2 regions of the Massilia sp. 9096 genome follow, and region 2 is predicted to be linked to the other one. Evidence: predicted binding sites of a transcription regulator. Region 2 holds the regulator's gene; the other holds the start of a gene.
The links. The regulator NrdR, encoded in region 2, represses ribonucleotide reductase genes. The targets are predictions, from matches to a motif close to CACNANATNTNGTG.
Positions count from the first base shown of each region.

Region 1: the regulator NrdR is predicted to act here: its motif matches at 9,921-9,934, upstream of FA90_RS15450 (ribonucleoside-diphosphate reductase subunit alpha).

Region 1 is NZ_JQNN01000001.1:3,606,471-3,620,833, reverse strand. It holds gene FA90_RS15495 (RNA pyrophosphohydrolase) at 1-351, opposite strand, end outside; gene FA90_RS15490 (proline--tRNA ligase) at 685-2,421, shown strand; gene FA90_RS15485 (lytic transglycosylase domain-containing protein) at 2,487-3,083, shown strand; gene FA90_RS25780 (SWIB/MDM2 domain-containing protein) at 3,146-3,550, opposite strand; gene ffh (signal recognition particle protein) at 3,816-5,183, opposite strand; gene FA90_RS15470 (inner membrane protein YpjD) at 5,379-6,185, shown strand; gene FA90_RS15465 (PP0621 family protein) at 6,182-6,466, shown strand; gene FA90_RS15460 (PAS domain-containing sensor histidine kinase) at 6,512-8,185, shown strand; gene FA90_RS15455 (sigma-54 dependent transcriptional regulator) at 8,219-9,691, shown strand; gene FA90_RS15450 (ribonucleoside-diphosphate reductase subunit alpha) at 10,112-13,021, shown strand; gene FA90_RS15445 (ribonucleotide-diphosphate reductase subunit beta) at 13,090-14,208, shown strand; gene pgeF (peptidoglycan editing factor PgeF) at 14,299-14,363, shown strand, end outside.
Region 2 is NZ_JQNN01000001.1:578,282-592,644, forward strand. It holds gene tolQ (protein TolQ) at 1-412, opposite strand, end outside; gene ybgC (tol-pal system-associated acyl-CoA thioesterase) at 459-863, opposite strand; gene FA90_RS02485 (SDR family oxidoreductase) at 1,152-1,898, opposite strand; ZMP/ZTP riboswitch at 2,107-2,212, shown strand; gene glyA (serine hydroxymethyltransferase) at 2,324-3,571, shown strand; gene nrdR (transcriptional regulator NrdR) at 3,745-4,215, shown strand; gene pilV (type IV pilus modification protein PilV) at 4,351-4,923, shown strand; gene FA90_RS02505 (PilW family protein) at 4,929-5,888, shown strand; gene FA90_RS24735 (pilus assembly protein) at 5,885-6,688, shown strand; gene FA90_RS02515 (type IV pilin protein) at 6,742-7,209, shown strand; gene FA90_RS02520 (GspH/FimT family pseudopilin) at 7,230-7,781, shown strand; gene ribD (bifunctional diaminohydroxyphosphoribosylaminopyrimidine deaminase/5-amino-6-(5-phosphoribosylamino)uracil reductase RibD) at 7,871-8,989, shown strand; gene FA90_RS02530 (riboflavin synthase) at 9,012-9,641, shown strand; gene FA90_RS25435 (DUF695 domain-containing protein) at 9,839-10,294, opposite strand; gene FA90_RS24740 (hypothetical protein) at 10,454-11,611, opposite strand; gene FA90_RS02540 (S9 family peptidase) at 11,931-13,883, shown strand; partial or broken gene FA90_RS02545 (LysR substrate-binding domain-containing protein) at 13,902-14,363, opposite strand, start outside.

The DNA of each region.
Region 1 (14,363 bases), 3.0 Mb from region 2:
GTCGGTCAGGCGCAAGTTGACGTCGTTGTCGCGCGCGACCATGCGCAGCAGGAACCAGATCTGCTTCTGGCCGCGGTAATGTCCGCGCACTTCGCGCTTGATGAAGTGATCGGGCACTTCATAGCGCAGCCAGTCGCGGGTGCGGCCCACGATCTTGACGTGCTCCTGGCGCAGGCCGATCTCTTCCTCGAGCTCGCGGTACATCGCTTGCTCCGGCGTCTCGCCGTACTTGATCCCCCCTTGCGGGAATTGCCATGAGTGCTCGCGCACCCGCTTGCCCCACCACACCTCGTTGTTGGCGTTCAGCAGGATGATGCCGACGTTGGGGCGAAACCCTTCACGATCGAGCATGATTCACCTCAAAACTTTCTGCTGGCCTTAGTCCTTAAATCTTAATTTTTTACTTATAAATCCAAGAACCTTGCCAAACCTGCTGCGCGTTGCATTTCTGGTTTGTGATGCTCGCTGTACATCCGTACAGCTGCGCTTCTCAACCAGAACTGCGGCCGCTCGCAACGGTTTTGCAAGGCACTTTTAGGCTACTACCGTCGTAATCTTGCACAGGAACAACGGCACGCACCTCTTGTTTCGGACCCATTTGTATAAAGATTGGATGCATCGGCCAGCTAATCCTTTAAAATTAGGTCGATTATAACTCTCTCTTTTTAAAAAGAATTCACCGATATGCGCGCCTCACGATTTTTTATTTCAACTCTTAAAGAAGCGCCTTCCGATGCCGAGATCGTCAGCCACAAACTGATGATGCGCGCCGGGATGATCAAGCGCCTGGGCTCCGGCATCTACACCTACATGCCGCTGGGCCTGCGCGTGATCCGCAAGGTCGAGGCCATCATTCGCGAAGAGATGAACAATGCGGGCGCGATCGAGTTGCTGATGCCGATGGTGCAGCCGGCCGAACTGTGGCAGGAAACCGGCCGCTGGGACAAGATGGGCCCGGAACTGCTGCGCCTGAAGGACCGCCACGGCCGTGACTTCGCGCTGCAGCCGACTTCGGAAGAAGTCGTCACCGACGTGGTGCGCAACGAGGTCAAGTCCTACCGCCAGCTGCCGTTGAACTTCTATCACATCCAGACCAAGTTCCGCGACGAGCGCCGTCCGCGCTTCGGCCTGATGCGCGGCCGCGAGTTCACCATGAAGGATGCGTATTCGTTCGACCGCGACGTCGAAGGCATGCAGAAGTCGTACGAGACGATGTTCAATGCCTACGTCAAGATCTTCACGCGCTTCGGCCTGAAGTTCCGCGCGGTCGCGGCCGACAACGGCGCCATCGGCGGCACCGGCTCGCACGAGTTCCACGTGATCGCTTCCACCGGCGAAGACGCGCTGGTCTACAACCCGGATTCGGACTACGCGGCCAACATGGAAGCGGCCGAGGCGCCGGCGCTGATCGCTTCGCGCGCCGCCGCCACGCAGGAACTGACCAAGGTCTCGACCCCCAAGACCACCAAGTGCGAAGACGTCGCCAGGCTGCTCGGCATTGGCCTGGACAAGACCGTCAAGTCGATCGCGCTGACCGTCGAAACGACCGCCGACGACGGCAAGGTCACCAAGGAAAACTGGCTGCTGCTGCTGCGCGGCGACCATGAGCTGAACGAAGTCAAGGTCTCGAAGGTCGCGGGCCTGAAGGACTTCCGCTTCGCCAGCGAAGCCGAGATCCTGGAAGCCTACGGCAGCGTGCCGGGCTACCTCGGCCCGATCAACACCAAGACCAAGGTCAACATCGTGGCCGACCGCACCGTGGCCAACATGGCCGATTTCGTGTGCGGCGCCAACGAAGCCGAATACCACCTGCTAGGGGCCAACTGGGGCCGCGACGTGGCCGAACCGGTCGTGGCCGACCTGCGCAACGTGGTCGAAGGCGACGCCGCGCCGGACGGCAAGGGCACGCTCGCGATCGAGCGCGGCATCGAAGTGGGCCATGTGTTCCAGCTCGGCACCGCCTATTCCGCCGCGATGAATTGCGTCTACCTGGACGAGAAGGGCCAGCCGGCGCCGATGCAGATGGGTTGCTACGGCATCGGCGTGACCCGCATCCTGGGCGCTGCGATCGAGCAGAACTTCGACGACAAGGGCATCGTCTGGCCGGATTCGATCGCGCCGTTCGAGCTGGTGCTGTGCCCGATGGGCTACGACCGCAGCGAGCTGGTCAAGACCGAAACCGACCGCCTGTACGCCGAACTGCAGGCGGCCGGCATCGACGTGATCGTCGACGACCGCGGCCTGCGTCCGGGCGCGATGTTCGCCGACTGGGAACTGGTCGGCGTGCCGCACCGCGTCGTCATCGGCGAGCGCGGTCTCAAGGAAGGCAACCTGGAATACCAGGGCCGCCGCGATCCCGAGGCCACCGCCGTCCCGGCCACCGACATGGCCGGCTTCATCAAGGGTAAATTGAACAAGTGATGCGCAAGCACCGTATGCGCCAGGCGCCGGCCTGGCTCGGCGGCGCGCTGCTGTCCATCTTATTGATGAGCAGCGGCGCCGCATGTGCCGGCAACCAGAAGGAAGAAGCGTTGGCCGATTCGGTCCGCTCGGCGCTCGCGCGCGCGATCCAGGACAACCGGCCGCCCAAGCCGACCTTCCGCGACGAGCAGGCGCGCGCGCGTTACCAGCAGTGGTTCGAGACGGTGTCGGCGCGCCTGAAGCGCCGCCTGCCGGACGAACAGACGCGCACCGAGTTCCTCGAGTCGGCGTGGTACGAGGCGACCCGCGCCGGCCTCGATCCGGGCCTGGTGCTGGGCCTGATCCAGGTCGAATCGGCGTATCGCAAGTACGCGGTGTCGATGGTCGGCGCGCGCGGCTACATGCAGGTGATGCCGTTCTGGACCGGCATCATCGGCGACTCGAACCGCCGCGCGCTGTTCGACATGCAGACCAACCTGCGCTACGGCTGCTCGATCCTGCGCATGTACATCGACATGGAAGGCGGCAGCCTGTACCTGGCCCTGGGCCGCTACAACGGCAGCCGCGGCCGGCCCGAGTACCCGAACGCGGTGCTGGCGGCGTGGAAGAACTGGGAACTCAAGCCGCAGGCCATGGCGCCGACGGTGGTGGCGTCGCGCTGAAAAACAAAAAAGCCCCGCGAGCGGGGCTTTTGCGTATCCGGCTGTGAGGCAGCCTGATCTTATTATTTGAGGTGATCCGAAATCAGCTTGGTCATCTCGAACATCGAGACCTGGCCTTTGCCGCCGAAGACAGCCTTCAGCTTGTCGTCGGCATTGATCATGCGACGGTTTTCCGGGTCTTGCAGGTTTTGTTCTTTGATGTAATCCCAGACCTTCTTGGTCACTTCGGTGCGCGGCAGCGGCTTGGCGCCAACGACGGCGGCCAGGGTGTCCGACGGGGTCATCTCTTTCATGAAAGCGGCATTCGGCTTGCGGGCCGGTGCTGCTGCGGCTTTCTTGGCTGCGGGTGCTTTGGTTGCTGCTGCCTTGGCGGGTGCCGCGGCTTTTTTGGCTGCAGGCTTGGCAGCCGGCTTGGCAGCGGCTTTCTTTGCCGGCGCTGCTGCGGTGGATTTTTTGGCTGTTGCCATCTTCGAGCCTCCTAACGGAATTCATTGGAAAGTTGCGTCTTGTACGCACCGGCTTATATTGGTAGGGTTTTAGTGTTCGTGCAAGTCTTTTTCGACATTTTTTCACTCTAACAAGCATGAAAATGGCAGAGCGGGCCGCCCGTGTCGCGCCCGAGGGGAAAAACCGCTGTTTCGGGCCTGAGTGGCGGGTAAACGAAGGGCGTAAAAAAGCCGTGCGCGGCGCTTGCCGGGCACGGCTTTCATGGCGTTTGAACGCCAAAAACGATCAGCGCATGCCGGGCATCATGCCCTTCATCCCGCGCATCATCTTCATCAGGCCGCCGCCCTTGAGCTTCTTCATCATCGTGTTCATCTGGTCGTACTGGGCCAGCATGCGGTTCACTTCCTGCACCTGTACGCCGGCGCCGGCGGCGATGCGGCGCTTGCGGTTGGCCTTGATCAGCTCGGGCTTGGCGCGTTCGGCCGGCGTCATCGAGTCGATGATGCCGCACATGCGGCGCACCTGCTTCTCGGCCTGGTCCATGTTGGCGCCGGCCGCGGCCTGCTGGAACTGGGCCGGCAGCTTGTCGAGCAGGCCCGACATGCCACCCATCTTCTTCATCTGATTCAGTTGGGCGCGGAAGTCGTTCATGTCGAACTTGCCACCCGACTTGATCTTGTTGGCCATGTCGGTCGCGGCCTGCATGTCCACGCCCTTGCGCGCTTCTTCGACCAGGGCCAGGATGTCGCCCATGCCCAGCACGCGGTTGGCCATACGGGCCGGATCGAAGGCTTCGAGGCCGTCCAGCTTTTCCGAGACGCCGGCGAACTTGATCGGCTTGCCGGTCACGTGGCGCACCGACAGCGCCGCGCCGCCGCGCGAATCGCCATCGAGCTTGGTCAGCACCACGCCGGTCAGCGGCAGCGCGTCGTTGAAGGCCTTGGCGGTGTTGATCGCGTCCTGGCCGAGCATGGCGTCGACCACGAACAGCGTCTCGACCGGATTGACGGCGGCGTGCACCGCGGCGATCTCCTGCATCATCGCCTCGTCGATGCCCAGGCGGCCGGCGGTGTCGATGATCAGGACGTCGTGGTAGTGCTTTTTCGCCCAGTCGAGCGCATTGCGCGCGATGTCGACCGGCTTGTCGGTCGCGGAGGACGGGAAGAAGTCGGCGCCGACCTGCTTGGTAACCGATTCGAGCTGCGCGATTGCCGCCGGACGATACACGTCGGCGGAGACGGTCAGCACCTTTTTCTTCTTCTGTTCCTTGAGGTACTTGGCCAGCTTGCCGGTGGTGGTGGTTTTACCCACACCCTGCAGGCCGGCCATCAGGATGATCGCCGGCGGCTGCTGCGCGAACGACAGCTGGGCGGCTTCGGGGCCGAGGTCGGCGCCCATCAGGGCCGCCAGTTCCTTCTGCACCACGCCGACCAGGGCCTGGCCCGGCGACAGCGAGCCGATGACTTCCTCGCCCAGTGCTTTCTGCTTCACGTTGGCGATGAATTCGCGCACCGCCGGCAGCGCCACGTCGGCCTCGAGCAGGGCCATGCGCACTTCGCGCAGCATCTCCGCGGTGTTGGCTTCGGTCAGGCGCGCCTCGCCGCGCATGGTCTTGACGACCTTGGCAAGACGTTGGGTTAAGTTATCCAGCATGTTCTACCTTCGACTGATATATAGGTGCGACTCAGGGAAGAAATTCCGAGCGGCCAAATCGCCATTTTACCCCATGTCGGGGCGTATTTTCGCTGGACAAGACCGAGTGTTGGGGCTCACGCAAGCGCATGGCTGACTCGGTTTCCGCGCCTGCCCGGTATTCCCGGCCGTCCGGGATGGTGTAGACTCGCGCGTATGCAAATCACCTTCTTCATTGCCGCTGCGATCCTGTATGCGGTATGCACCCTGCTGCCGTCGCGGCAGGGCGCAGTCATTTCAGGCGTCACCGCGCTGGCATGGGCGCTGCACGGCGCGGCCTTGTGGCCCGACATGCTCGCGCACGGCACGCTGCGGGTCGGCTTCGCCTTCATGCTGTCGGCCGCGCTGTGGATCTCGGTGGCCGCCTGGTGGGTCGAGAACCGCAATTTCGCGCTGGACGGCATGCGCCGCATGGTGATGCCGTTCGCCGCGCTGGCCGCGATCCTGCCGCCGCTGTTCCCGGGCAGCCTGATGCCGGTGCAGGACCAGTCGCCGGCCTTCGCCTGGCACGTCGCCGTGGCCGTGCTGGCCTACAGCACGCTCACCATCGCCGCCTTCCACGCCGTGCTGATGGCCTTCCAGGAGTCGCGCCTGCACACGCGCGGCGCCGCCGGCGGCGGCTGGCTGGCCGCCGCGATCGACCAGCTGCCGGCCCTGCTGACCATGGAAAAGCTGCTCTTCCGGATGATCGGCATCGGCTTCGTCCTGCTCAGCCTGACCGTGCTGTCGGGCGTGGTCTTTTCCGAACAGCTGTTCGGGCGCGCGCTGCGCTGGGACCACAAGAACGTGTTCGCGCTGCTGTCCTGGATCCTGTTCGCCGCGCTGCTGGCCGGGCGCCGCTGGCGCGGCTGGCGCGGCAAGACCGCGCTGCGCTTCACGCTGGCGGGTTTCGCCACCCTGGCGCTGGCTTATGTCGGCAGCCGTTTCGTGTTTGAAGTCGTTCTGCATCGGGGGTTCGTATGACGCGGCTGTTATTCTGGATTGCGCTCATCGTCCTCGTGGTGATGGCGGTACGCAGCAAACTGCGCGCGATGACCGCGCCGCGCTCGCCCGGACCCGTGCCGGGACCGCAGCCCAATATGCAGCCCGGTGCGCAGCCCGGCGCGCAGGCCAACTGGCAGCGCGTCCCGGACCAGTCCGAGCGCATGTCCTGCTGCGCCCAGTGCGGCGTCTATTTTCCCTCGTCCGAGGCGGTCAGCGCCAACGGCCGCGAGTACTGCTGCGCCGCGCATGCGCGTCACTGATGCGCCGCTGATGCGCCGGCTCGATCCGCACGTTGTGGTTTTTGCATGAGGCGCTGGCCCGCGCTGTCCGCCGAGTCGCGCGCGACCTTCTGGCGCTCGCTGCAGACCTTCACCGTGACGCGGATCGTGATCACGCTGGTGCTGCTGCTGTACATCAGCTTCGACGCGCGCTACGGCCGCGGCATCGGCGACACCTATCCCGAGACCTGTGTCGCCTACCTGGCCGCGGCGCTGCTGTTCGCCGGCCTGACGTACTTCTGGCGCCGCCGCTTCGTGCTGCAGCTGCTGTGCCAGATCCTGACCGACATCGGCGTGATCTCGCTGCTGTACGTCGCCGCCGGCGGGGTGCGTAGCGGGCTCGGCCTGCTGTACCTGTTCCCGCTGGCCGGCGCGGCGATCCTGGCGCCGCTGCTGCTGGCGCTGTTCTCGGCCGCGCTGGCGACCCTGTTCGTGCTCGGCGAAAGCGCCTGGAACCTGCTGCTGGGCGGCGAAGCCGCGCTGATGCAGGCCGGGATCAGCGGCGCCGCCTTTTTTGCGCTGGTGCTGGTGGTGAACCGCCTGGCGGCGCGCCTGATCAACCAGGAAGAGCTGGCCGCGCGCCGCGGCGCCGACCTGCGCATCCAGCAGGCGATCTACCGCATCGTGGTGGACGACGTCGACGACGGCATCCTGGTGCTCGGGCGCGACGGCTCCCTGTTCGGCGCCAACCCGGCGGCGCGGCGCATGCTCGGGCTGGAGTCCGAGCTGGGCGAGGAGGGCGCGGGCCTGCGCCTGGCCGACCTCGGCGCGCTCGAGCCGGTGGCGCAGAGTTTCGAGGCCTGGCTCGGCAGCCTTGATGCCAGGGCGGCGCAACCCACCGGCTACGTGACGGTCAAGCGCTGGCACGAGCCGCACGGCCCGGCGCGCGGCCGGCTCGACCAGCCGGTGCACCTCAAGTTGCGCTTCGCGCGCGTGGATGCGGCGGGCAGCACCGCCAACGCCGCCGACGAGCGCAGCGTGATCTTCCTGCAGGACGTGAGCGCGATCGAAAACCAGGCACAGCAGCTCAAGCTGGCGTCGATGGGGCGCCTGACCGCCAGCATCGCGCACGAGGTGAGGAATCCGCTGTCGGCGATCGGCCACGCGACCTCGCTGCTGGCCGAAGACCTGCACGGACCGGCCGAACAGCGCCTGCTGCGCATCGTGAACGACAACGTGGCGCGCGTGAACCGCATGGTCGAGGACATCCTCAAGCTGTCGCGCAAGGTGCAGCCGAACGGCGAGCCGGTGGCGCTGGCCGGCTTCCTGGCCGAGCTCAAGGCCGAGTTCACCGAAACCCACGGTTTGAAAGCGGACATGGTCTGGATCGGCGCCGATGGCGGCCGCAGCGTGCGCTTCGACGGCCTGCACCTGCGCGAAGTGCTGGTCAACCTGCTCGGCAACGCGGTGCGCTACGCCAGCGGCGCACCGGGCAGCATCCGCGTGTTCCCCGTGCCCGACGCCACCGGGCGCATCGAGCTGCACGTGCAGGACGACGGCCCCGGCATCACGCCGGAAGTGCGCGCCCACCTGTTCGAGCCGTTTTATACGACCTCGAGCAAGGGCACCGGCCTGGGACTGTACCTGGCGCGCGAGCTGTGCCTGAACAACGGCGCCATGCTCGATTACGAATACCGCGCCGACGAGTCCGCCGGCGGTACGGCGGGCGGGCGCTTCGTGATCACTTTCGCGGCATCTTAAAATACAACCATATAGTCACGGAGATTGCTTGCGATGAGTGCACCCCGCATTTTGGTTGTGGACGACGAAGCGGATTTGCGCGAGCTGCTCGAGATCACCCTGCTCAAGATGGGCCTGGACGTCGACAGCGCCGCCACCGTGCGCGAGGCGCGCGGCCTGCTCGGGCAAAAAGAGTACGCGCTGGTGCTGACCGACATGCGCCTGCCCGACGGCATGGGCCTGGAGCTGGTGCGCGAGGTGGCCGGCAACCATCGCCATACGCCGATCGCCGTGATCACCGCCTACGGCAGCGCCGAGAACGCGGTGGTCGCGCTGAAAGCCGGCGCCTTCGACTACGTCTCCAAGCCGGTGGTGCTGGACGACCTGCGCCGGATGGTGCGCTCGGCCCTGAAGCTGCTTGATGCGGAAAGCGCGCAGGGCGCGCCGCACGCGGGCGGTTCGCGCCTGATCGGCGGTTCGCAGGCGATGCAGGCCTTGCGTGCACAGATCGAGCGGCTGGCGCGCTCGCAGGCGCCGATCGCCATCAACGGCGAATCGGGCAGCGGCAAGGAACTCGCGGCGCGCGAGATCCACGCCCAGAGCGCGCGCGCCGGCAAGGCGTTCGTGGCCGTCAATTGCGGCGCGATTCCGGAAGCGCTGATGGAAGCCGAGTTCTTCGGCTACCGCAAGGGCGCCTTCACCGGCGCCAACGACGAGCGCGACGGCTTCTTCCAGGCCGCCAGCGGCGGCACGCTGATGCTCGACGAGGTGGCCGACCTGCCGCTGGCGATGCAAGTCAAATTGCTGCGCGCGATCCAGGAGCGGCGCGTGCGCAAGATCGGCGCCACGGCCGAGGAAGCGGTCGACGTGCGCATCGTCAGCGCCACCCACAAGGACCTGGGCAAGCTGGTCGAGAACGGCGGGTTTCGCCAGGACTTGTTTTACCGGCTGAACGTGATCGAGCTGACCCTGCCGCCGCTGCGCGAACGCCTGGACGACTTGCCGTTGCTGACCGATGCGATCCTGGCGCGCCTGGCCGGACCGGGCAAGGCGCGCCTCGGCGCCGGCGTGCTCGAGGCGCTGCAAGCCTATTCCTTCCCGGGCAACGTGCGCGAACTGGAAAACGTGCTGGAGCGGGCGCTCGCCTTTGCCGATGATGGCGTGATCGAAGTCGGCGACCTGCTGCTCAAGGGCGCGCGCCTGGGCGACGCGGCCACGCGCGCGGACACGCCTGCGCGCGTGCAAGCGCCTGCGCATGCGCCCGCGCCCGAGGCCGTGCCCCCGGCGCCGTTGGCCACCGCCCCGGCCGCGCCCGCAACGGCTGAAGCGCCCGCAACCCCATCGGCCGCCGATCCGCTGCCCAGCAACCTGCCGGACTACCTGAGCCAGGTCGAGCGCGACATCATCCTGCGCGCCCTGAACCAGACCCAGTTCAACCGCACCCAGGCCGCGGGCCTGCTCGGCATCAGCGTGCGCCAGCTGCGCTACCAGATGCAGAAGCTGGACATCCAGGCGCCCGAAGCTTGAGATGACTCATGCAAGCCGCATGATGCCGCACGATTGAACGTGGTGTCGAAGGTGCGATTTCCGCACCATGGTTGCGCGCTCCGAACGGCATGTTAGTGCTCACTTCATGCGAAGCCCCCACATTCCTTGCATCGGCAAATGTCAAGGCTGAGCCAGTAAAAAAATCCGAAGACCGATCTCTTTGATATTGGCAAATATCGACTACAATTAGGCCTATACAGCGATCGAACACTATATCTAGTGGTCGGTCCAAGAAAAGAAACAGAAGCAGGAACAGCAGCAAGAGGGGCCCGTGCCCGGCGCGTTCGACATGGTGCTCCTTTTTCCAGTTTCCAAAAAGTTATCAGGCTGCCAACTTTAGCGTGTTGGCAGCATCCATTTGTAACCCTGTGATGGCCGCTCGTCATCCCTGGAGGCTCAATGCAAACATCTACGGACATTTCCACCCTTCCCGACGCAACCGAACTGGTTGAAGGCGGCGACTATCGCATCATCCGCCGCAACGGCGCCGTGGTGCCGTTCCAGCCCAGCAAGATCGAGGTCGCGCTGACCAAGGCCTTCCTGGCCGTGAACGGCGAACAGCACCGCGACTCGGCGCGCGTGCGCGAACTGGTCGCCCAGCTGACCAACAACGCGGTGTCGGCGCTGGTGCGGCGCCAGCCGAACGGCGGCACCTTCCACATCGAAGATGTGCAGGACCAGGTGGAACTGTCCCTGATGCGCTCGGGCGAGCATGAAGTCGCGCGCGAGTACGTGCTGTACCGCGCCAAGCGCATGGACGAGCGCCGCGCCGCGCGCGAAGCGACCGGCGCCAACGGCAGCGCTGCGCCGCAATTCACGGTGGTCGACGGCGGCGTGCGCCGCGCGCTCGACATGAACGAGGTCGCCGGCCTGATCAACGCTGCCTGCGTCGGCCTGGAAAAGCACGTCGACGCCGACGCCATCCTGGCCGAGACCGTCAAGAACCTGTACGACGGCGTGCCGGTCGAGGAACTGCACAAGTCCGCGATCCTGGCTGCGCGCGCGCTGATGGAAAAAGACCCGGCCTACAGCCAGGTCACCGCGCGCATCTTGCTGCACACGATCCGCAAGGAAGTGTTCGGCAAGGAAGTCCCGCAAGCCGGCGCCGCCGCCGAATACGTCACCTACTTCCCGCAGTACATCGCCAAGGGCATAGCCGCCGAGCTGCTCGACGAGGAACTCGGCAAGTTCGACCTGCAGAAGCTGGCCAAGGCGATCGTCGCCGACCGCGACCTGCAATTCGGCTACATCGGCCTGCAGACCCTGTACGACCGCTACTTCCTGCACATCCGCGAAACCCGCATCGAGATGCCGCAGGCGTTCTACATGCGCGTCGCGATGGGCCTGTCGCTGCGCGAGGAAAACCGCGAAGCGCGCGCGATCGAGTTCTACAACCTGCTGTCGACCTTCGACTTCATGAGCTCGACCCCGACCCTGTTCAACTCGGGCACGCGCCGCTCGCAGCTGTCGTCGTGCTACCTGACCACCGTCGCCGACGACCTGGAAGGCATCTACGACGCGATCAAGGAAAACGCGCTGCTGTCGAAGTTCGCCGGCGGCCTGGGCAACGACTGGACCCCGGTGCGTGCGATGGGTTCGCGCATCAAGGGCACCAACGGCAAATCGCAAGGCGTGGTGCCGTTCCTGAAAGTGGCCAACGACACCGCGGTGGCGGTCAACCAGGGCGGCAAGCGCAAGGGCGCGGTCTGCGGCTACCTGGAAACCTGGCACCTGGACATCGAGGAATTCCTCGACCTGCGCAAGAACACCGGCGACGACCGCCGCCGCACCCACGACATGAACACCGCGAACTGGATTCCGGACCTGTTCATGAAGCGCGTGATGGAAAAGGGTTCCTGGAGCCTGTTCTCGCCGTCCGAAGTGCCGGACCTGCACGACAAGGTCGGCCAGGACTTCGAGCAAGCCTACGTGGCGTACGAAGCCCGTGCGGCGCGCGGCGAAATGACCGTGTACAAGAAAGTCGAAGCGCTCGACTTGTGGCGCAAGATGCTGTCGATGCTGTTCGAAACCGGCCACCCGTGGATCACGTTCAAGGATCCGTGCAACATCCGTTCGCCGCAGCAGCACGTCGGCGTGGTGCACTCGTCGAACCTGTGCACCGAGATCACCCTCAACACCAACGAGGAAGAGATCGCGGTCTGCAACCTGGGTTCGGTCAACATGCCGGCCCACATGAAGGGCGACGGCCTGGACGTGGTCAAGCTGCAAAAGACCATCCGCACCGCGATGCGCATGCTCGACAACGTCATCGACATCAATTACTACGCCGTCGACAAGGCGCGCAACTCGAACCTGCGCCACCGTCCGGTCGGACTGGGCATCATGGGCTTCCAGGACTGCCTGCACATGATGCGCGTGCCGTTCGCGTCGGATAAAGCCGTGGAATTCGCCGACCGCTCGATGGAAGCTGTCTGCTACTACGCCTACCTGGCCTCGACCGAGCTGGCCGAAGAGCGCGGCCGCTACGGTTCGTACGAGGGTTCGCTGTGGGACCGCGGCATCCTGCCGCAGGATTCGATCAAGCTGCTGGCCGAAGCGCGCGGCGCCGAGTACCTGCAGCAAGACACGTCCGAGACCATGGACTGGCCGCTGGTGCGCAACCGCATCAAGCAGTTCGGCATGCGCAACTCGAACTGCGTGGCGATCGCCCCGACCGCGACGATCTCGAACATCATCGGCGTGTCGGCCTGCATCGAGCCGACCTTCCAGAACCTGTACGTGAAGTCGAACCTGTCGGGCGAGTTCACCGAGATCAACTCGTACCTGGTGCGCGACCTGAAGGCGCGCGGCCTGTGGGACGAGGTCATGATCAACGACCTGAAATACTTCGACGGCTCGCTGTCGCGTATCGACCGTGTGCCGCAGGACCTGCGCGACATCTACGCGACCGCGTTCGAAGTCGAGCCGAAGTGGCTGGTCGAAGCCGCCTCGCGCCGCCAGAAGTGGATCGACCAGGCCCAGTCGCTGAACATCTACATGGCCGGCGCCTCGGGCAAGAAGCTGGACGAGACCTACAAGCTGGCCTGGCTGCGCGGCCTGAAGACGACCTACTACCTGCGCACCATCGCGGCGACGCACATGGAGAAGTCGACCACCCGCACCGGCGCGCTGAACGCGGTGCCGGTCGACGGCGGCCTGGCAGCCGGTGCGGCGGCCGCGGCCGCGGCCAGTGCGGCGATGTCGGCGCCGGCCCCGGCCCCGACGGCTTCGGCCGAGATCGTCGACGGTGCGGCCTGCTACCTGCGTCCGGGCGACGCCGGTTTCGACGAGTGCGAAGCCTGCCAGTAATCCTATGATCCGCCGCTCCTGCGTGTGCAGGGCGGCGTCACACCCGAATAATCAAGAAGGAACACATCATGGCTCTCTCCTGGGACGATGAACCGGTCGCAGCACCGGCCCCCGCAGCCGGCGCGGTTGCCAACGCAAGCGCCGCCGAAGCCTCCACCGCCGACGTCGCCAAGCGCGTGAACGCCGACGACAAGCGCATCATCAACGGCCAGACCGACGTCAACCAGCTGGTCCCGTTCAAATACAAATGGGCCTGGGACAAGTACCTGGCCGGCTGCGCCAACCACTGGATGCCGCAGGAAGTGAACATGCAGCGCGACATCGAGCTGTGGAAGAACCCGAACGGCCTGACCGAAGACGAGCGCCGCATCGTCAAGCGCAACCTGGGCTTCTTCGTCACCGCCGACTCGCTGGCCGCCAACAACATCGTGCTGGGCACCTACCGCCACATCACGGCGCCGGAATGCCGCCAGTACCTGCTGCGCCAGGCGTTCGAAGAGGCGATCCACACCCACGCCTATCAATACATCGTCGAATCGCTGGGCCTGGACGAGAAGGAAATCTTCAACGCCTACAACGAGATCCCGTCGATCCGCGACAAGGACCAGTTCCTGATCCCGTTCATCGAGGCCATCAACGATCCGCAATTCCACACCGGCACGCTGGAAAACGACCAGAAGCTGCTCAAGTCGATCATCGTGTTCGCCTGCCTGATGGAAGGCCTGTTCTTCTACGTCGGCTTCACGCAGATCCTGGCGCTCGGCCGCCAGAACAAGATGACCGGCGCCGCCGAGCAGTACCAGTACATCCTGCGCGACGAGTCGATGCACTGCAACTTCGGCATCGACCTGATCAACACGATCAAGATGGAAAACCCGCAGCTGTGGACCTTTGAATTCAAGGAAGACATCAAGCAGCTGTTCGTGAAGGCCGTCGAGCTCGAGTACCGCTACGCCGAAGACACCATGCCGCGCGGCGTGCTGGGCCTGAACGCAGCGATGTTCAAGGGCTACCTGCGCTTCATCGCCAACCGCCGCGCCGTCCAGATCGGCCTGGAGCCGCTGTTCCCGAACGAGGAAAACCCGTTCCCGTGGATGAGCGAGATGATCGACCTGAAGAAGGAGCGCAACTTCTTCGAGACGCGCGTGACCGAGTACCAGACGGGTGGGGCGCTCAGTTGGGACTAAGCTGGGATTGATTTCCTGCTCGACCGTATCGTCTGCAAAGCCCGCCGCCCGGCGGGCTTTTTCTTTGGCGGAGCAGGACATCGAGGCGTCATGTGGCCGTGCTATCCTGCCGCCATGCTCACCAGTCCGCTCCTGCACCAGACCCCGCATATCCT
Region 2 (14,363 bases):
CCGAGGCCAGGAAGTTCAGGTGGGTGTCGAGCGAATCGAGTTCGCGGTGGAAGGCGGCGCGCATCGCGCGGCGCGCGCCGTCCAGCACGGCGTTGACGTCGAGCGCATCGCGCGAAGCCTGCTTGCCCTTGATGAATTCGCCCATGCCGGCTTCGAAGATGCGCGCCAGCGGGCCGCTCTGGTCGCGCTGGCTGCTGGCGCTCTGGTGCAGCGTGTGCAGGTTGCCGCCGGCCCAGAAGTTGCGTTCGAACTGCTCGGTCTGGCGGCGCGCGGCGCGCAGCGCGAACAGCTTGCGGAAAATGTAGGTCCAGCTGAACAGGGAGACACCCAGGAGCAGGGCCAGGATCAGTTTGACCAGGATGTGGGCGTTGCTGATCAGTTCAATGAAGGAGAGGTCTTGGACTGCGTTCATCGGGTGCGGTGTGGTGTGGTCAGATGGGTTTCGAAGCGCTCAGCATTCAGGCGGCCTGCATTTTAGCAGCGACCATGTCGGGCAGGGAACGCGGCCGCATCGACGCCTTGTCGATGCAGCCGACTTTTACGTCGGCGCTGGAGAGCAGGGTGTCGCCGCGCCAGGCTTGCTGCGCGAACTGGATCGAAGCGCGGCCTAGCTTTTTCACGCTCAAGGTCAGCTTCAGTTCATCGTCGAGGCGGGCGGCGGAAACATACTCGATGACGGCGCTGCGCACCACGAAAGCGACGCCGTCGCGCTCCAACAGGTCTTGCTGGTGAATGCCGAGCGCGCGCAGCCATTCGGTGCGGACCCGTTCGAAGAACTTCAGGTAATTGGCGTAATAAACGATGCCGCCGGCGTCCGTATCCTCGTAATAGACTCGAACTGTCCAGGTGAAAACTGAAGGCATTTCAGCTGCCATAAATGAAAATGGGAAACATTTTACGCCATTTTTATGATTGATATGTACGCTGGCGTACATATGCCCGCAAGTTGAGCTGCAATTCGCGGCAGGCCCCGGCGTTCGGACCTGATGAAACGTGCAGTAGACTTGACCGGATCATGTCAAGCCAACCACTGTAACACTTTTTCACACCACATGGCGCTGCTGATACAAAGCGCAACAATACAGATTCGCCCACGGTCATGGCGCGTGCAGGCAGGCCGAGCGGCACCTGCCTCGTGTCGGCCGATCGGCTCAGTTGCGCTTGATGTTGAACGGCGCGAAGCCCTGGCAGGTCGGCATCAGCTCGATCAGGTTGACGTTGACGTGCGGCGGCAGGCTGGCGATCCAGAAAGCGGTCGCGGCGATGTCTTCGGCGGTCAGCGGCTGCGTGCCTTCGTAGACCTTGGCCGCGGCGTCGTCGTCGCCCTTCATGCGCACGTTCGAGAACTCGGTGCCGCCGCACATGCCCGGCGCGATGTTGGTGGCGCGCACGCCGGTGCCGACCAGGTCGGCGCGCAGGTTCAGCGTGAACTGCTCGACGAAGGCCTTGGTCGCGCCGTACACGTTGCCGCCCGGGTAGGGGTAGTGGCCGGCCACCGAACCGAGGTTGATCACCAGGCCGCTGCCGCGCTCGACCATCTGCGGCAGCAGCGCGTGGGTCATGGTCACCAGGCCCTTGACGTTAGTGTCGATCATGGTTTCCCAGTCTTCGAGCGGCACTTCGTGCGCCGGCTTGGTGTTCAGCGCCAGGCCGGCGTTGTTGATCAGGACGTCGATCTGGCGCCAGGATTGCGGCAGCATCGACAGCGCTTCCTCGATCGAAGCCTTGTCGGTGACGTCCATCTCGACCGGCAGCGCCGATTCGCCCAGTTCCGCCGCGAGCGCGTCGAGGCGGTCCTTGCGGCGTGCGGCCAGCACCACCTGGTGGCCATGCTTGACGAAGGTGCGCGCCATGGCGGCGCCGAAGCCGGCCGATGCGCCGGTGATGAAAACGATCATGATGAAGTCCTGGGAAGGTGGCTGCAATAAGATATGCGCTACGAACTGCGGGAAGCTGCAAACTGTCCGATTGTAGCCGAAATGGCCATCTTGAGTGAGCGGCAAGCCTGCCTCGGGCCGGCATCGAGCGCGCTGCGCGTCATTGACAGCAGGTCATCGGTTTCCTTGCCTGTCCACTGGGACATCACTTACAATCGCTTCTTCCTTTTACGTCTCACGTAACTGGCGAAAACCGCGCGCCGTGCCGGCGCGGCGAAGGTGGGGTTCCACCGGGGAACGTGAGATGCCGTTTGCCGTTCGCCTGGGCAGCCACCGATGGGTATGCGCCGATCGCAAGGTCTGTACGCGCGGCTGTCCGCATTGCGCGCGGTCCCGCCTTTCAGCGCCGCCTGTTGCCTGGTACTCGAATCGATTGGAGTTTTTTCATGTTTGCAAAAGATCACACGCTGGCCAAGGTCGACCCGGAACTGTGGGGCGCCATCCAGAAGGAAAACCAGCGCCAGCAGGACCACATCGAGCTGATCGCATCCGAAAACTACACGTCGCCGGCCGTGATGCAGGCCCAGGGCTCGCAACTGACCAACAAGTACGCCGAAGGCTACCCGGGCAAGCGCTACTACGGCGGCTGCGAATTCGTCGACGTCGCCGAGCAGCTGGCGATCGACCGCGTCAAGGAACTGTTCGGCGCCGAAGCCGCCAACGTCCAGCCGAACTCGGGCTCGCAAGCCAACCAGGGCGTGTTCTTCGCCATGCTCAAGCCGGGCGACACCATCATGGGCATGTCGCTGGCCGAAGGCGGCCACCTGACCCACGGCATGGCGCTGAACATGTCGGGCAAATGGTTCAACGTCGTCTCGTACGGCCTGACCGAGCAGGAAGACATCGACTACGAGGCCATGGAACGCATGGCGCGCGAGCACAAGCCGAAGCTGATCATCGCCGGCGCGTCCGCCTTTGCCTTGCGCATCGACTTCGAGCGCTTCGCCCGCATCGCCAAGGAAGTCGGCGCCTACTTCATGGTCGACATGGCCCACTATGCCGGCCTGATCGCCGCCGGCGAGTACCCAAACCCGGTCCCGCACGCCGACTTCGTCACCTCGACCACGCACAAGTCGCTGCGCGGCCCGCGCGGCGGCATCATCCTGATGAAGGCCGAGCACGAGAAGGCCATCAATTCGGCGATCTTCCCGGGCATCCAGGGCGGTCCGCTGATGCACGTGATCGCCGGCAAGGCGGTCGCGTTCAAGGAAGCGCTGTCGCCGGAATTCAAGGCTTACCAGCAGCAGGTCGTCAAGAATGCCAAGGCGCTGGCCGAGACCCTGATCGCGCGCGGCCTGCGCATCGTCTCGGGCCGCACCGAGTCGCACGTGATGCTGGTCGACCTGCGCTCGAAAGGCCTGACCGGCAAGGAAGCCGAAGCGATCCTGGGCCAGGCGCACATGACCACCAACAAGAACGGCATTCCGAACGACCCGCAGAAACCGTTCGTGACCTCGGGCATCCGCCTGGGCAGCCCGGCCTTCACCACCCGCGGCTTCAAGGAAGAGGACGCGGTCAAGGTCGGCCACCTGATCGCCGACGTCCTGGACAATCCGCATGACGCCGCCACGATCGAACGCGTCAAGGCCGAAGTCAAGGTCCTCACCGACAAGTACCCGGTCTACCAAGTTTGATGGTGGGGCCTCGACAAACCTGCTGCGTGTTGCAGCGACGGCCTGCGATGCTCACCGTACCGGATGTACGGCTGCGCTTCTCGGCCGCCGCTGCGGCCGCTCGCTACGGTTTTTCGAGGCCCGTTACGTTTCGGGCGTTTTAAAAATCAATTGCTCAGTAGCACTCAGCGCTTATGAAATGTCCGTTCTGTCAGCATGAAGACACCCAGGTGCTCGACACCCGGGTGTCCGAAGTCGGCGACGCCATCCGGCGCCGGCGCCGCTGCGTCCAGTGCGACAAGCGCTTCACGACCTATGAGCGGGTCGAGCTGTCGATGCCGATCATCGTCAAGAAGAACGGCAGCCGCACCGAGTTCGAATCGTCCAAGCTGAGCGGCAGCCTGCGCCTGGCGCTGCGCAAGCGCCCGGTGCCGGCCGCCGCGATCGACGCCGCCGTTGCCTCCATCGAAGAGAAGCTGCTCACCAGCGGCCGCCGCGAAGTCGACACCGGCTACGTCGGCGAGCTGGTGATGCAGGAACTCAAACGCCTCGACAACATCGCCTATATCCGCTTCGCCTCGGTGTACAAGAACTTCAAGGATTTGTCGGAGTTCCAGGAAGCCATCGCCGAAGTGGGGCAACCGCGCAAGCCGGCAGGCGAGTAAGCGGTTTAACCTGCGCCGCCGCTGCGGCACTCCATCCCCGATTTAGTTCCGTCTTTAAGCTTGAGCCAGCTCCCCGGCTCAGGTCGTCATGCCTGATACCTTCTCGGCTCGTTCAATCGCGTCGAAAGGATAGGCATGTTTCTGCGTTGCAAAGCACCGGCGGCGGTGGCGTACCGCGGCTTTACGCTGGCCGAGGTATTGGTCGCATTGCTGGTGGTCGCGGCCGGCATCGCCGGCGCCGTCGCCTTGCAGACGCGTGCGCTACGCGCTGCGCGCGAGGCCGAGCGCTTGTCCGGCGCCACCCGCCTTGCGGCAGCGCTGGCCGAACGCATGCGCGCGAACGCGGTATCGATCGCGCTCCCGGACGCCGCCAATCCCTATCTCCAGTTCGATTACGACAGCGCGGCCGGCGTGCTGCCCACGGCCGACGCCTGCTTTGGCGCCGACTGCACGCCGGCGCAACTGGCGGCTTTCGATTTGTCCGAGACCGCGCAGGCGCTGGCGCAGGTTCCCGGTGCGCGCATCCGCGTGTGCCGCGATGCGGCCGCGCCCGCGGATGGCGCCGCCTTGCCGCCATGGGCGTGTGACGGCCAGGGCGGGGCGCCGGTGGTGGTCAAGCTCGGCTGGCGCGAGGGTGAGGCGGCTGCCGCGCCCAGGCTGCAGCTGACGGTCGCAGGTGGCGCCGCCGTGGGTGCGGGGGCGCCATGATCGGCATGCGCGTGCGTGGCCTCAGTCTGGCCGAGATGCTGGTGGCGCTGGCGCTCGGCCTGGCCACGGTGCTCATCGCCGGACGCCTGCTGCTGCTCGCCACGCGCGCGCAGGCGGCGCAGGCGGAAGCGGCGGCGCTCGACGATGGCGGGCGCTACGCGGCCGAGTTGCTCGGGCGCGCCGTGCGCCAGGCCGGCTACGTCGACGCTGCGCTGCTGGCCGCGCCCGATGCCGCCGCCGCGGTCGACGCCATGCCCGCGGCCGTCGCCGGCTACGACGCGCGCTCGCTGAGCCGCACCGCCAACGCCCTCGACGACCCGTTGCCCGACCAGGTCAACGGCAGCGACGTGCTGGCGCTGCGTTTTCCCGGCGCCGGCGCGCTGCCCGGCGGCGACGGCAGCATGGCCAGCTGCGCCGGCGTCCCGGTCGCGCAAGGCGAGCAGGGCTGGAGCATCTTCTACGTCGCGCGCAACGCCGACGGCGAGGCCGAGTTGCGCTGCAAGTACCGCGGCGCCGCCAACTGGAGCGCCGATGCGCTGGTCAGCGGCGTCGACGGCTTCCAGGTGCTGTACGGCCTGGACACCGACACGCCGCCGGATGGCGTGCCCAACCGCTACGTCAACGCCGACGCCATCCGCGCGCTCGACGCCGCGCTGCCGGCCGGTTTGCCGCCCGGGCAGTTCAACCGGATCACGCACTGGAAACGGGTGGCCAGCGTACGCGTCGGCCTGCTGCTGCACGGCATCCGGCCGACACGCGCGGACAGCGCCGCCGGCGTGTATCGCCTGCTCGGTCCGGGCGCGTCGGATCCGGGCGACGCCGGCAGCGTGCTGGACGAAGCCACGTTCACGCCCGAACAACGGCGGCGCGAGCGGCGGCTGTTTTCGATGACTTTTGCGCTGGAACGTCCGCTGCCGGTGGCGATGCCGGCGGCGCCACCTCCATCGCCGGGAGCGTCGCCATGAAGTCGCACCTGTCGCGCTATCTTCCTTCCCAGCCGCCGCGCCAATGCTCGGGCAAAGGCCGGCGCGAGCGCGGCATGGTGCTGCTGTTCGCCTTGCTGCTGATGCTGGTCGCGATGATCGCCGCCCTGGCCGTGGCGCGTACCGGCTTCGCCTCGATCGCTGGTGCGCGCCATGAACGCGAGCGCCTGCTGGCGCACGGCGCGGCCGAAGCGGCACTGCGCGACGCCGAGCGCGACATCGCGGGCGCCGGCCCGCCGGCACGCGCGGCCATGTTCGCGCCAGGCGCGGCGCCGGCCTGGCCCAGCGGCTGCGGGCAGGGCGCCGCCGATCGTGGCCTGTGCGCACAGACCAACCCGCCGGCCTGGCAGGCGCTCGACCTGGCCGCGCCCGGCAACCCGGCGCTGGTTCCCTACGGCGGCGTCACCGGCGCGCCGATCGGTACCGGCGGCCTGCTGCCCGCGCGTGCGCCCGTCTACCTGATCGAACGGCTGGCGCCAGGCGCCCAGCCGGGCGCGTTGTACCGGATCACGGCGATCGGTTTCGGCGCGCAGGCGTCGATGCTGGTGGTGCTGCAGGCCCTGTACCGCACGCCCGCTGCGCCATCCGCTCCGCCGGCGCCTGCGCCAGCGCCTGCCGGTCCTGCCGGCGCTGCCGATGACCAGAACGATGACGGCGACCATGACGGGAGCGGCGGCGCCAGCCCGGCTGCGCCTTCTCAATCGTCGCCGCTGCCGGCCGGCCGCATCGGCGCGCGCGAGATCGTCAACTGGCGCCAGCTGCACGCCCAGGCCCAGCCTTGAATCCGGCATCGCGAACAACACCCGCATCACTGCACACGAACGAAGGAGACCCGATGGACGACACAAGAACGGACTGGGGCTTCACCCTGGTCGAAATGATGATCGTGATGGCGATCGTCGTGATCCTGGCGGCGCTGGCCTGGCCCAGCTACAGCCGCCAGACGGTGCGCGTCAAGCGCGTCGAGGGCCAGGTCGCGCTGATCGACGCCATGCAGCAGCAGGAACGTTTCCGCTCGCAGCACAACCGCTACCTCGAATTTTCCTCGACGGCCAGCGAGGACGAGGCGCAGGCCTTTCATTGGTGGTCCGGGCACGCTCCGGCCAGCAGCGCCTACGAGCTCGATGCGCACGCGTGCGCGGACACGCCGCTGGCCGAGTGCGTCGAGATACGCGCCCGGCCCGGCACCGCCAAGGTCGACGCGCGCTTTCGCGATCCCGACTGCGGCGTGCTGACGCTGGACAGCCTGGGCCGCCAGGGCGCCGAGCCGGCCGCGGGCGCCAACGTGCGCTGCTGGCCATGAGGCCCGGCCGCAGGGGCGCGATGACGCTGATCGAATCGCTGGTCGTGCTGGCGATCGCCAGTGTGGCCCTCGGCCTGGCGGCGCCCGACCTGGCTGCGCTGCTGCGCGTGCAGCGCTTGAGAGCGGCCAGCGGCGAGCTGTTCGCCGCAGTCGGCCTCGCGCGTGCGCAGGCGCTGGCGCGCGGCGAGATCGTCGTGCTGGCGCCGCACGATCCGGCCGGCCTGGACTGGCGCAGCGGCTGGACCGTGTTCGTCGACCGCGACGGCGACGGCCGGCCCGGCGCGGGAGAAGAGCGGCTGCTCGAGCACGGCCCGCTGGCGAGCGGCATCGCGGTCGACTACGCCTTCACGAGCCCAGCGCCGCCGCACTATATCGCCTACAATGGCGCCGGGCGCGGCTGCAGTGCGGCCAACGCAGCGCAATCGCGCCTGGGCACGCTGTCGCTGTTCGCCGGGATTGAGGGCGGCGACGCGATCCGCCGTATTAAAATCAACATGCTGGGCCGGGCGCGCTTGTGCGATCCGGCGCGCGACGCCGGTTGCGACGGCGCCGCCGCACCGTCCGGCCCATGACGCTTGCCCTTGACTCTTATCCCTTGATCGATCGAGACCGAACCACCGTGCAGACAGACACAGCGCAGATTCACGACGATGCCGCAGGCATGGCCCTGGCCCTGGCCTGGGCGGCGAAGGGCATGTACATCACCACGCCCAATCCGCGCATCGGCTGCGTGATCGTGTGCGACGGGGAGGTGATCGGCGCCGGCCACACCCAGCCGGTCGGCCAGGCGCACGCCGAGGTGCAAGCGCTGCGCGACGCCGCCGCACGCGGCAACGACGTGCGCGGCGCCACCGCCTACGTCACGCTGGAGCCGTGCAGTCACTACGGCCGCACGCCGCCGTGTTCGCTCGCGCTGGTGCAGGCGGGACTGGGCCGCGTGGTCTCTGCCATGGTGGATCCGAATCCGCTGGTGGCCGGGCGTGGCCTGGCCCAGCTGAGCGAGGCCGGCATCCAGGTGGCGTCGGGCACGATGGCCGAGCAGGCCTATGAATTGAACATCGGCTTCTTCCAGCGCATGCGCCACGGCCGGCCCTGGGTGCGCCTCAAAACCGCCGCCAGCCTGGACGGCGTCACCGCGCTCGAAAACGGCGAAAGCCAGTGGATCACCGGCCCGGACGCGCGCCTGGACGGCCATCGCTGGCGCGCGCGCGCGAGCGCGATCCTGACCGGCATCGGCACCGTGAAAGCCGACGATCCGCAGCTGACCGTGCGCGGCGTCGAGGCCGAGATCGGCCCGTTCGTGCCGCCGCGCCGCGTGATCGTCGACAGCCGCCTCGACATCGCCCTGGATGCGCGCATTCTGCAGGGCGAGCCGTGCTGGATCGTCGCCGCCCAGCCGGATGCGGACAAGGAAGCCGCCCTGCGCGCGGCCGGCCACGAGATCATCATGCTGCCGAACGCCAAGGGCAAGGTCGATTTGCCGGCGCTGATGCAGGAACTCGGCCGGCGCGAAATCAACGAACTGCACGTCGAGGCCGGCTCGAAACTGAACGCCTCGCTGGTGCGCGAGGGCTGCGTCGACGAATTGCTGGTCTACCTGGCGCCCAGCCTGATCGGGCCGGGGCAGGGCATGTGCGCGCTGCCGCCGCTGGCGCGCCTGGCCGACAAGAAGCAGCTGCGCTTCCACGCCATCGACCGCGTCGGCAGCGACGTGCGCATCCTGGCGCGCTTCGAAGACCGACAGCCGCCGGCGCGAGCCGTATCCCAAGAATCGAATTGAACTGAACCAAGAAGGAACAAGCATGTTTACTGGTATCGTCGCTGCCGTCGGCAGCATCCAAGCCGTCAAGCCGCTCGAAGGCGGCTCGTTCGCCGGCGTGCGCCTCGAGATCGACTGTGGCGGCCTGCCGCTGGCCGACGTCGCGCTGGGCGACTCGATCGCCATCAACGGCGCCTGCATGACGGTGGTCGAGAAAACCGCCCAAAGCTTCGCGGTCGACGTCTCGCGCGAAAGCCTGAACCGCACCGTCGGCCTGGACCAGCCGGGCGAAGTCAACCTGGAAAAGGCGCTGACGCTGGCCGAGCGCCTGGGCGGCCACCTGGTGTCGGGCCACGTCGACGGCCTGGGCGACGTGCACAGCTTCGAGCCGATCGGCGAGTCGTACCAGCTGGTGATCGACGCACCGGTGGAACTGGGCAAGTTTCTGGCCTACAAAGGCTCGGTGGTGGTCAACGGCGTCTCGCTGACCGTCAACAACGTCCAAGACCTGGAAGTCGGTGGGAAGAAGGTCTGCCGTTTCTCGATCAACCTGATCCCGCACACGATCGCCGTGACGACGCTGAAGCACCTGCACGCCGGCGCCAAGGTCAACCTGGAGATCGACCTGATCGCGCGCTATGTCGAGCGCATGCTGAGCGCGGCCAAGGCCTGAGGCGCTTCGGTGCCGTGAATGAATGAAGACGTCGCAAGGGAACGACGTCGAGAGCATTCTCGCCGGCCGGCGGAATGCTCGTATCGGCGCCGCGTCATGGACAAATAAAGCTTCCGGAAAGCGCTGGCGATAATGTCTGCTTCGCTCCGAAGCGTCCGGTCAGCAAAACGATGGAAATCGGTCGGGCACCGTGTACTTCATTTTGAGAACGATGCATAAACTGTCCATTCTGGATCACGAACAGCTATGCATTGCACGTCATGCGATGTCGTTTCGACTCTCAACCTCTCATGAATACCTGCGACAGACCCACCGTTTTGGATATGGAAAACAAATTCCTTGAAAGTACCGGTTGTTATCGTCAGTACATGAATGGCTGGGCCAGATAACTTGAGATACGAAAGGATTTTCTCCTCCATCTGATTCAGAACAGCGTTCTCGGATGAGAATGAGCCTTCATCAAAATTCGGATGCTCGAACGGTATCGCAAAGCCAACGCGTATTCCTAGTGACGGATGCTTCGACCAACGCTTCGCAGTTGTGTTGATTCTAACGAGCATTGGACCATCGGCCGTCGATGCTCGCATTACCGACCACAATTCCTCGTCTTCATTGAGGTCATCGATCGGTAGGTGTTTCTTGAAAGGCCACATAGCTATTCGTGAAGATTTTGTATGATGGCCGGGCCCAAGGGCCTGACCGTGCGGTGATGCTGCCGCCGCTCGTGGCCGAACGCGACCCTTCGTAAGCCTCAGGGCGCACGTCCACATCCAGCGGCACACGCCCAGGTCCGCCACGCAGGCGTATGCCTTCTAGTGTTCATCAAGGTGCAGTCGGAACGGAAACCGCATGGCGCACGGCTGGCCGCGGCATAGCGCGGGTTTGTATCGAAGCGAAGCCGCCCCGGCAGCCGCATAACGTCGCAGGTCGGGCGTGTCGAGACCGCCCAGGCCGATGGTGGACACCTTGCCGTCGGGGCCCACGTTCGCATAAATGATGACGTCGCCGCGCAGCCGCAACGCACCGCTGATTCTCGACATGATCTTGTAGAACTCCATCGGCCCGTCGAGAGGGTAAGGGGGCTCATCGCCTTCCTCTAGTGCCGGGTAATAGCTTTGAACCAGGCGCTTTTGCTCGGGCGTGAGTGCGGCGTACCCGACATCGGGCGGCACTACGCTCCCTCGTGCAACTTCGCGCGGTAGATATGCCCCATTCGCCGTCTCTGTGACCACTTCATACGTTCTTTCGGCTTTGGGCGGCGGCGCAGTGCCGGCGATGCGCCCATCCACGAATTCGCCCTCGAAATGACGGCCGCTGCCTGTGTAAGTCAGTACGCCATGCCCGTGCCGCTTGCCGCCATGCCACTGGCCGACATACTCGCCGCCGAGCGCATACTTGATGTGTCCCTGGCCCTCGTATTCGCCGTTCAGCCATTGACCCTCGTAGCGGTCGCCGACCGGCGATACGCCGATACCCGTCCCGGTACGCTCCCCATGCCGTACCTCGCCTTCGTACATTCGTCCGTCCGGATCGAGAAACGTCCCTTTACCATCGGGGAAGCCGTCCTTGAAGGTACCCGTGTAGAAGGCGCCGCCGCCCAGTGCCAGCGCAGCTTCACCGTCGATCGCGCCGCGCCGCAATGTCGCTTCCAATCGAATGGCCTTGCCGTCCTTGCTGCGCCAACCCAGTTCGCCCGGCCCTTCGGCGTAGCCGTTCGTGCAAGCGCCCTTCCAGTCGACAGCACCCGACGGGGGAGGGACCACTGAACTGATCTTGCAGTCGGGGCGTCCAAGCCCATCCGGTTGCGCCTGCTGGGCTGCAACCGGCGTGGCGCATAACCAGACGGCAGTGAATCCCGCGGCCGGCAGTGCCAAGTGGCCGGCAGCGTGCATGCATGCGGACGATATTGTCTTGAGCCCGACAAAGGATCCCGACGACGCCCCGGCGCCGAAATGGCTTGTCTTTTTCATTTTCCAGCTCCAGGTCTCTCAACAGTGTGCAAACGGTCCTCCGGCAATGGTTTGATTCGTCCTCCGCTGATGGCGGATGGCAGACGTTGTCGAGCAGACAGTCTACGGTTGAGTTGTCCTGGGAGCAAGTGCCCTGTTTATCTGCCTTCATTCAGCCCGGACACGACACGAAACAGTTCTCCCATTCTCGTCCATTTGGCGTAGACTGCCCGATGGCAATTTCGTCAACCATAGGCAAGACATTTGCCTGTCGGTGTGTTTACGCGAAAGCCCCATACCTACCCCTGATGGAAGAACCACGACAAAAATAGGACGTGAAATGACTCAGTTGAATGCAATCGTGCGCGGCGGCGCGCTGGCGGCGCTGCTGGCGGCAAGCGGTCTGTGCTCGGCGGATGCGGGCGGCATCCATAACTACCGCGGCCTGGCGATGAATGCCGCCGGCGACCGCATCGCCAGCATGGAATCAAGCGAGGGCGACCGCGCCGGCGGACGCATCGTGGTGCGCGCGAGCAGCGACGGCAAGATCGTCTCGAGCTACGAGCGCACCGCCGCTTGCGCCAACTGCCGCCTGGACGGCCTGGCCTGGTCGCCGGACGGCAAGGCGATGGCCATGATCGGCACCGACGCCAAGGCCGGCACCGCCACCGTCTACGTGCTGCGCGACGGTAAATTCAGCACCGTCACGACCGTCAAGGGCATCGCCAACACCGTGCGCTGGTCGCCGGATGGGCGCCAGCTGGCCTTGCTGGCCACGGTCGGCGCCAAGAAGCTGACCGGCGCGGTGGAAGCGGGTGAGCGCCAGATCGGTGAGATCGGCCTGTCCCAGAACGAGGACGAGCAGCGCATCGCCGTGGTGGCGGCCAGCGGCGGCGAGGCGCGCCTGGTGTCCCCGGGCGACACCTTCGTCTACGAGTACGACTGGACCCCGGACGGGCGCGGCTTCGTGGTCACCAGCGCCAAGGGTAACGGCGACAACAACTGGTGGGTCGCGACCCTCGGCCACGTCGACGCCGCCAGCGGCGCGCTGCGCGTGATCGCCGCGCCGAAGATGCAGATGAACATGCCGCACGTGTCGCCGGACGGTTCTACCGTCGCCTTCATCGGCGGCCTGATGAGCGACTTCGGCTCGATCGGCGGCGACGTGTACACCGTACCGCTGGCCGGCGGCCAGCCGGTCGACGCCACCCCGGACTACCGCGCCACCGTCACCGGCATCAGCTGGCGCGGTAAGACCATCCTGGCTTCGGTGCTGGCCGGCAGCGACGCCGCCATCGCCCAGATCGATCCGACGGCCAGGACCAACCGCACGCTGTGGCACGGCCCGGTGTCGGCATCGGCCTCGCGCGACGGCCACTTCGCCTTCAGCGCCGACGGCCAACGCGCCGCCTCGGTGCTGGAAGACTATGAGCACGCGCCCTACATCGTCGCCGGCAATTTGCCGGAGCTGAAGGCGATCACCACCGACAACGCCGGCTTCGCGGCCAACGTCAGCTCGAAGAACATCACCTGGACCAACGACGGCTACCACGTGCAGGGCTGGCTGATCGGCCCGCGCAAGGTCGACGCCGGCAAGACCTATCCGATGATCGTGATGGTGCACGGCGGCCCGTCGGCGGCGGTGACCCCGCGTTACGTTTCAAGCGGCGAGGGCGGCGGCCTGGCGCGCGACCTGGTCGAGCAAGGCTATTTCGTGTTCATGCCGAACCCGCGCGGCAGCTATGGCCAGGGCGAAGCGTTCACCAGCGCCAACCGCAAGGACTTCGGCCGCGGCGACTGGAGCGACATCCTGGCCGGCGTCGACGCCGTGATCAAGGCGGCGCCGGTCGACGGCAACCGCCTGGGCCTGATGGGCCACTCCTACGGCGGCTACATGACGATGTGGGGCGTGACCCACAGCACGCGCTTCAAGGCCGCGGTGGCCGGCGCCGGCATCGCCAACTGGATCAGCTACTACGGCCAGAACGGCATCGACACCTGGATGGTGCCGTTCTTCGGCGCCACCATGTACGACGATCCGGCCGTGTACCGCGCCGCCTCGCCGATCGAGAACATCAAAGCCGCGAAGACGCCGACCCTGGTCTACGTCGGCGAGCGCGATGTCGAGTGCCCGCCGGCCCAGTCCTTCGAGTTCTGGCACGGCCTGCGCGCGATGAACGTGCCGACCACGCTGCTGGTGTACGACGGCGAAGGCCACGCCTTCCGCAAGCCGGAAAACCAGAAGGACTTGCGCGCGCGCGAGCTGGCCTGGTTCGCCAAGTACCTGAAGTAAGTAGGTGAAACCGCTGGGTCAGGCGTCGAACGGACGCTGGCCCAGCACCGCCGCCACGTGGTCCACAAAACACGTGATGCGCGCGGCCAGCGCCGTGTTGCGGTAGTAGACCGCGTTGATCGGCTGGAGCACGTCCAGCGTCTGTTCGGCCAGCACCTGCACCAGCCGGCCGGTGGCGCGGTCTGCGCCGGTCATGAAATCCGATAGGCAGACGATGCCGAGGTCGGCCAGCGCCATCTGGCGCAGCGTCTCGCCGCTGGACGAGGCGATGGTCGGGCGGATGCGCAGCAGGCTGCCGTCGACGGCGCGCAGCGGCCAGTCGTTCAGGGTCTCGGGCCGGTTAAAGCCGAGCAGCACGTGGTCGGTGAGTTCGCACGGCATCGTAGGCGTGCCCTGGCGCGCCAGGTAGCCAGGGCTGGCCAGCACGCGGATGCGGCTGGTGCCCAGCAGGCGCGCATGCAGCGTCGAATCCTTCAGCAC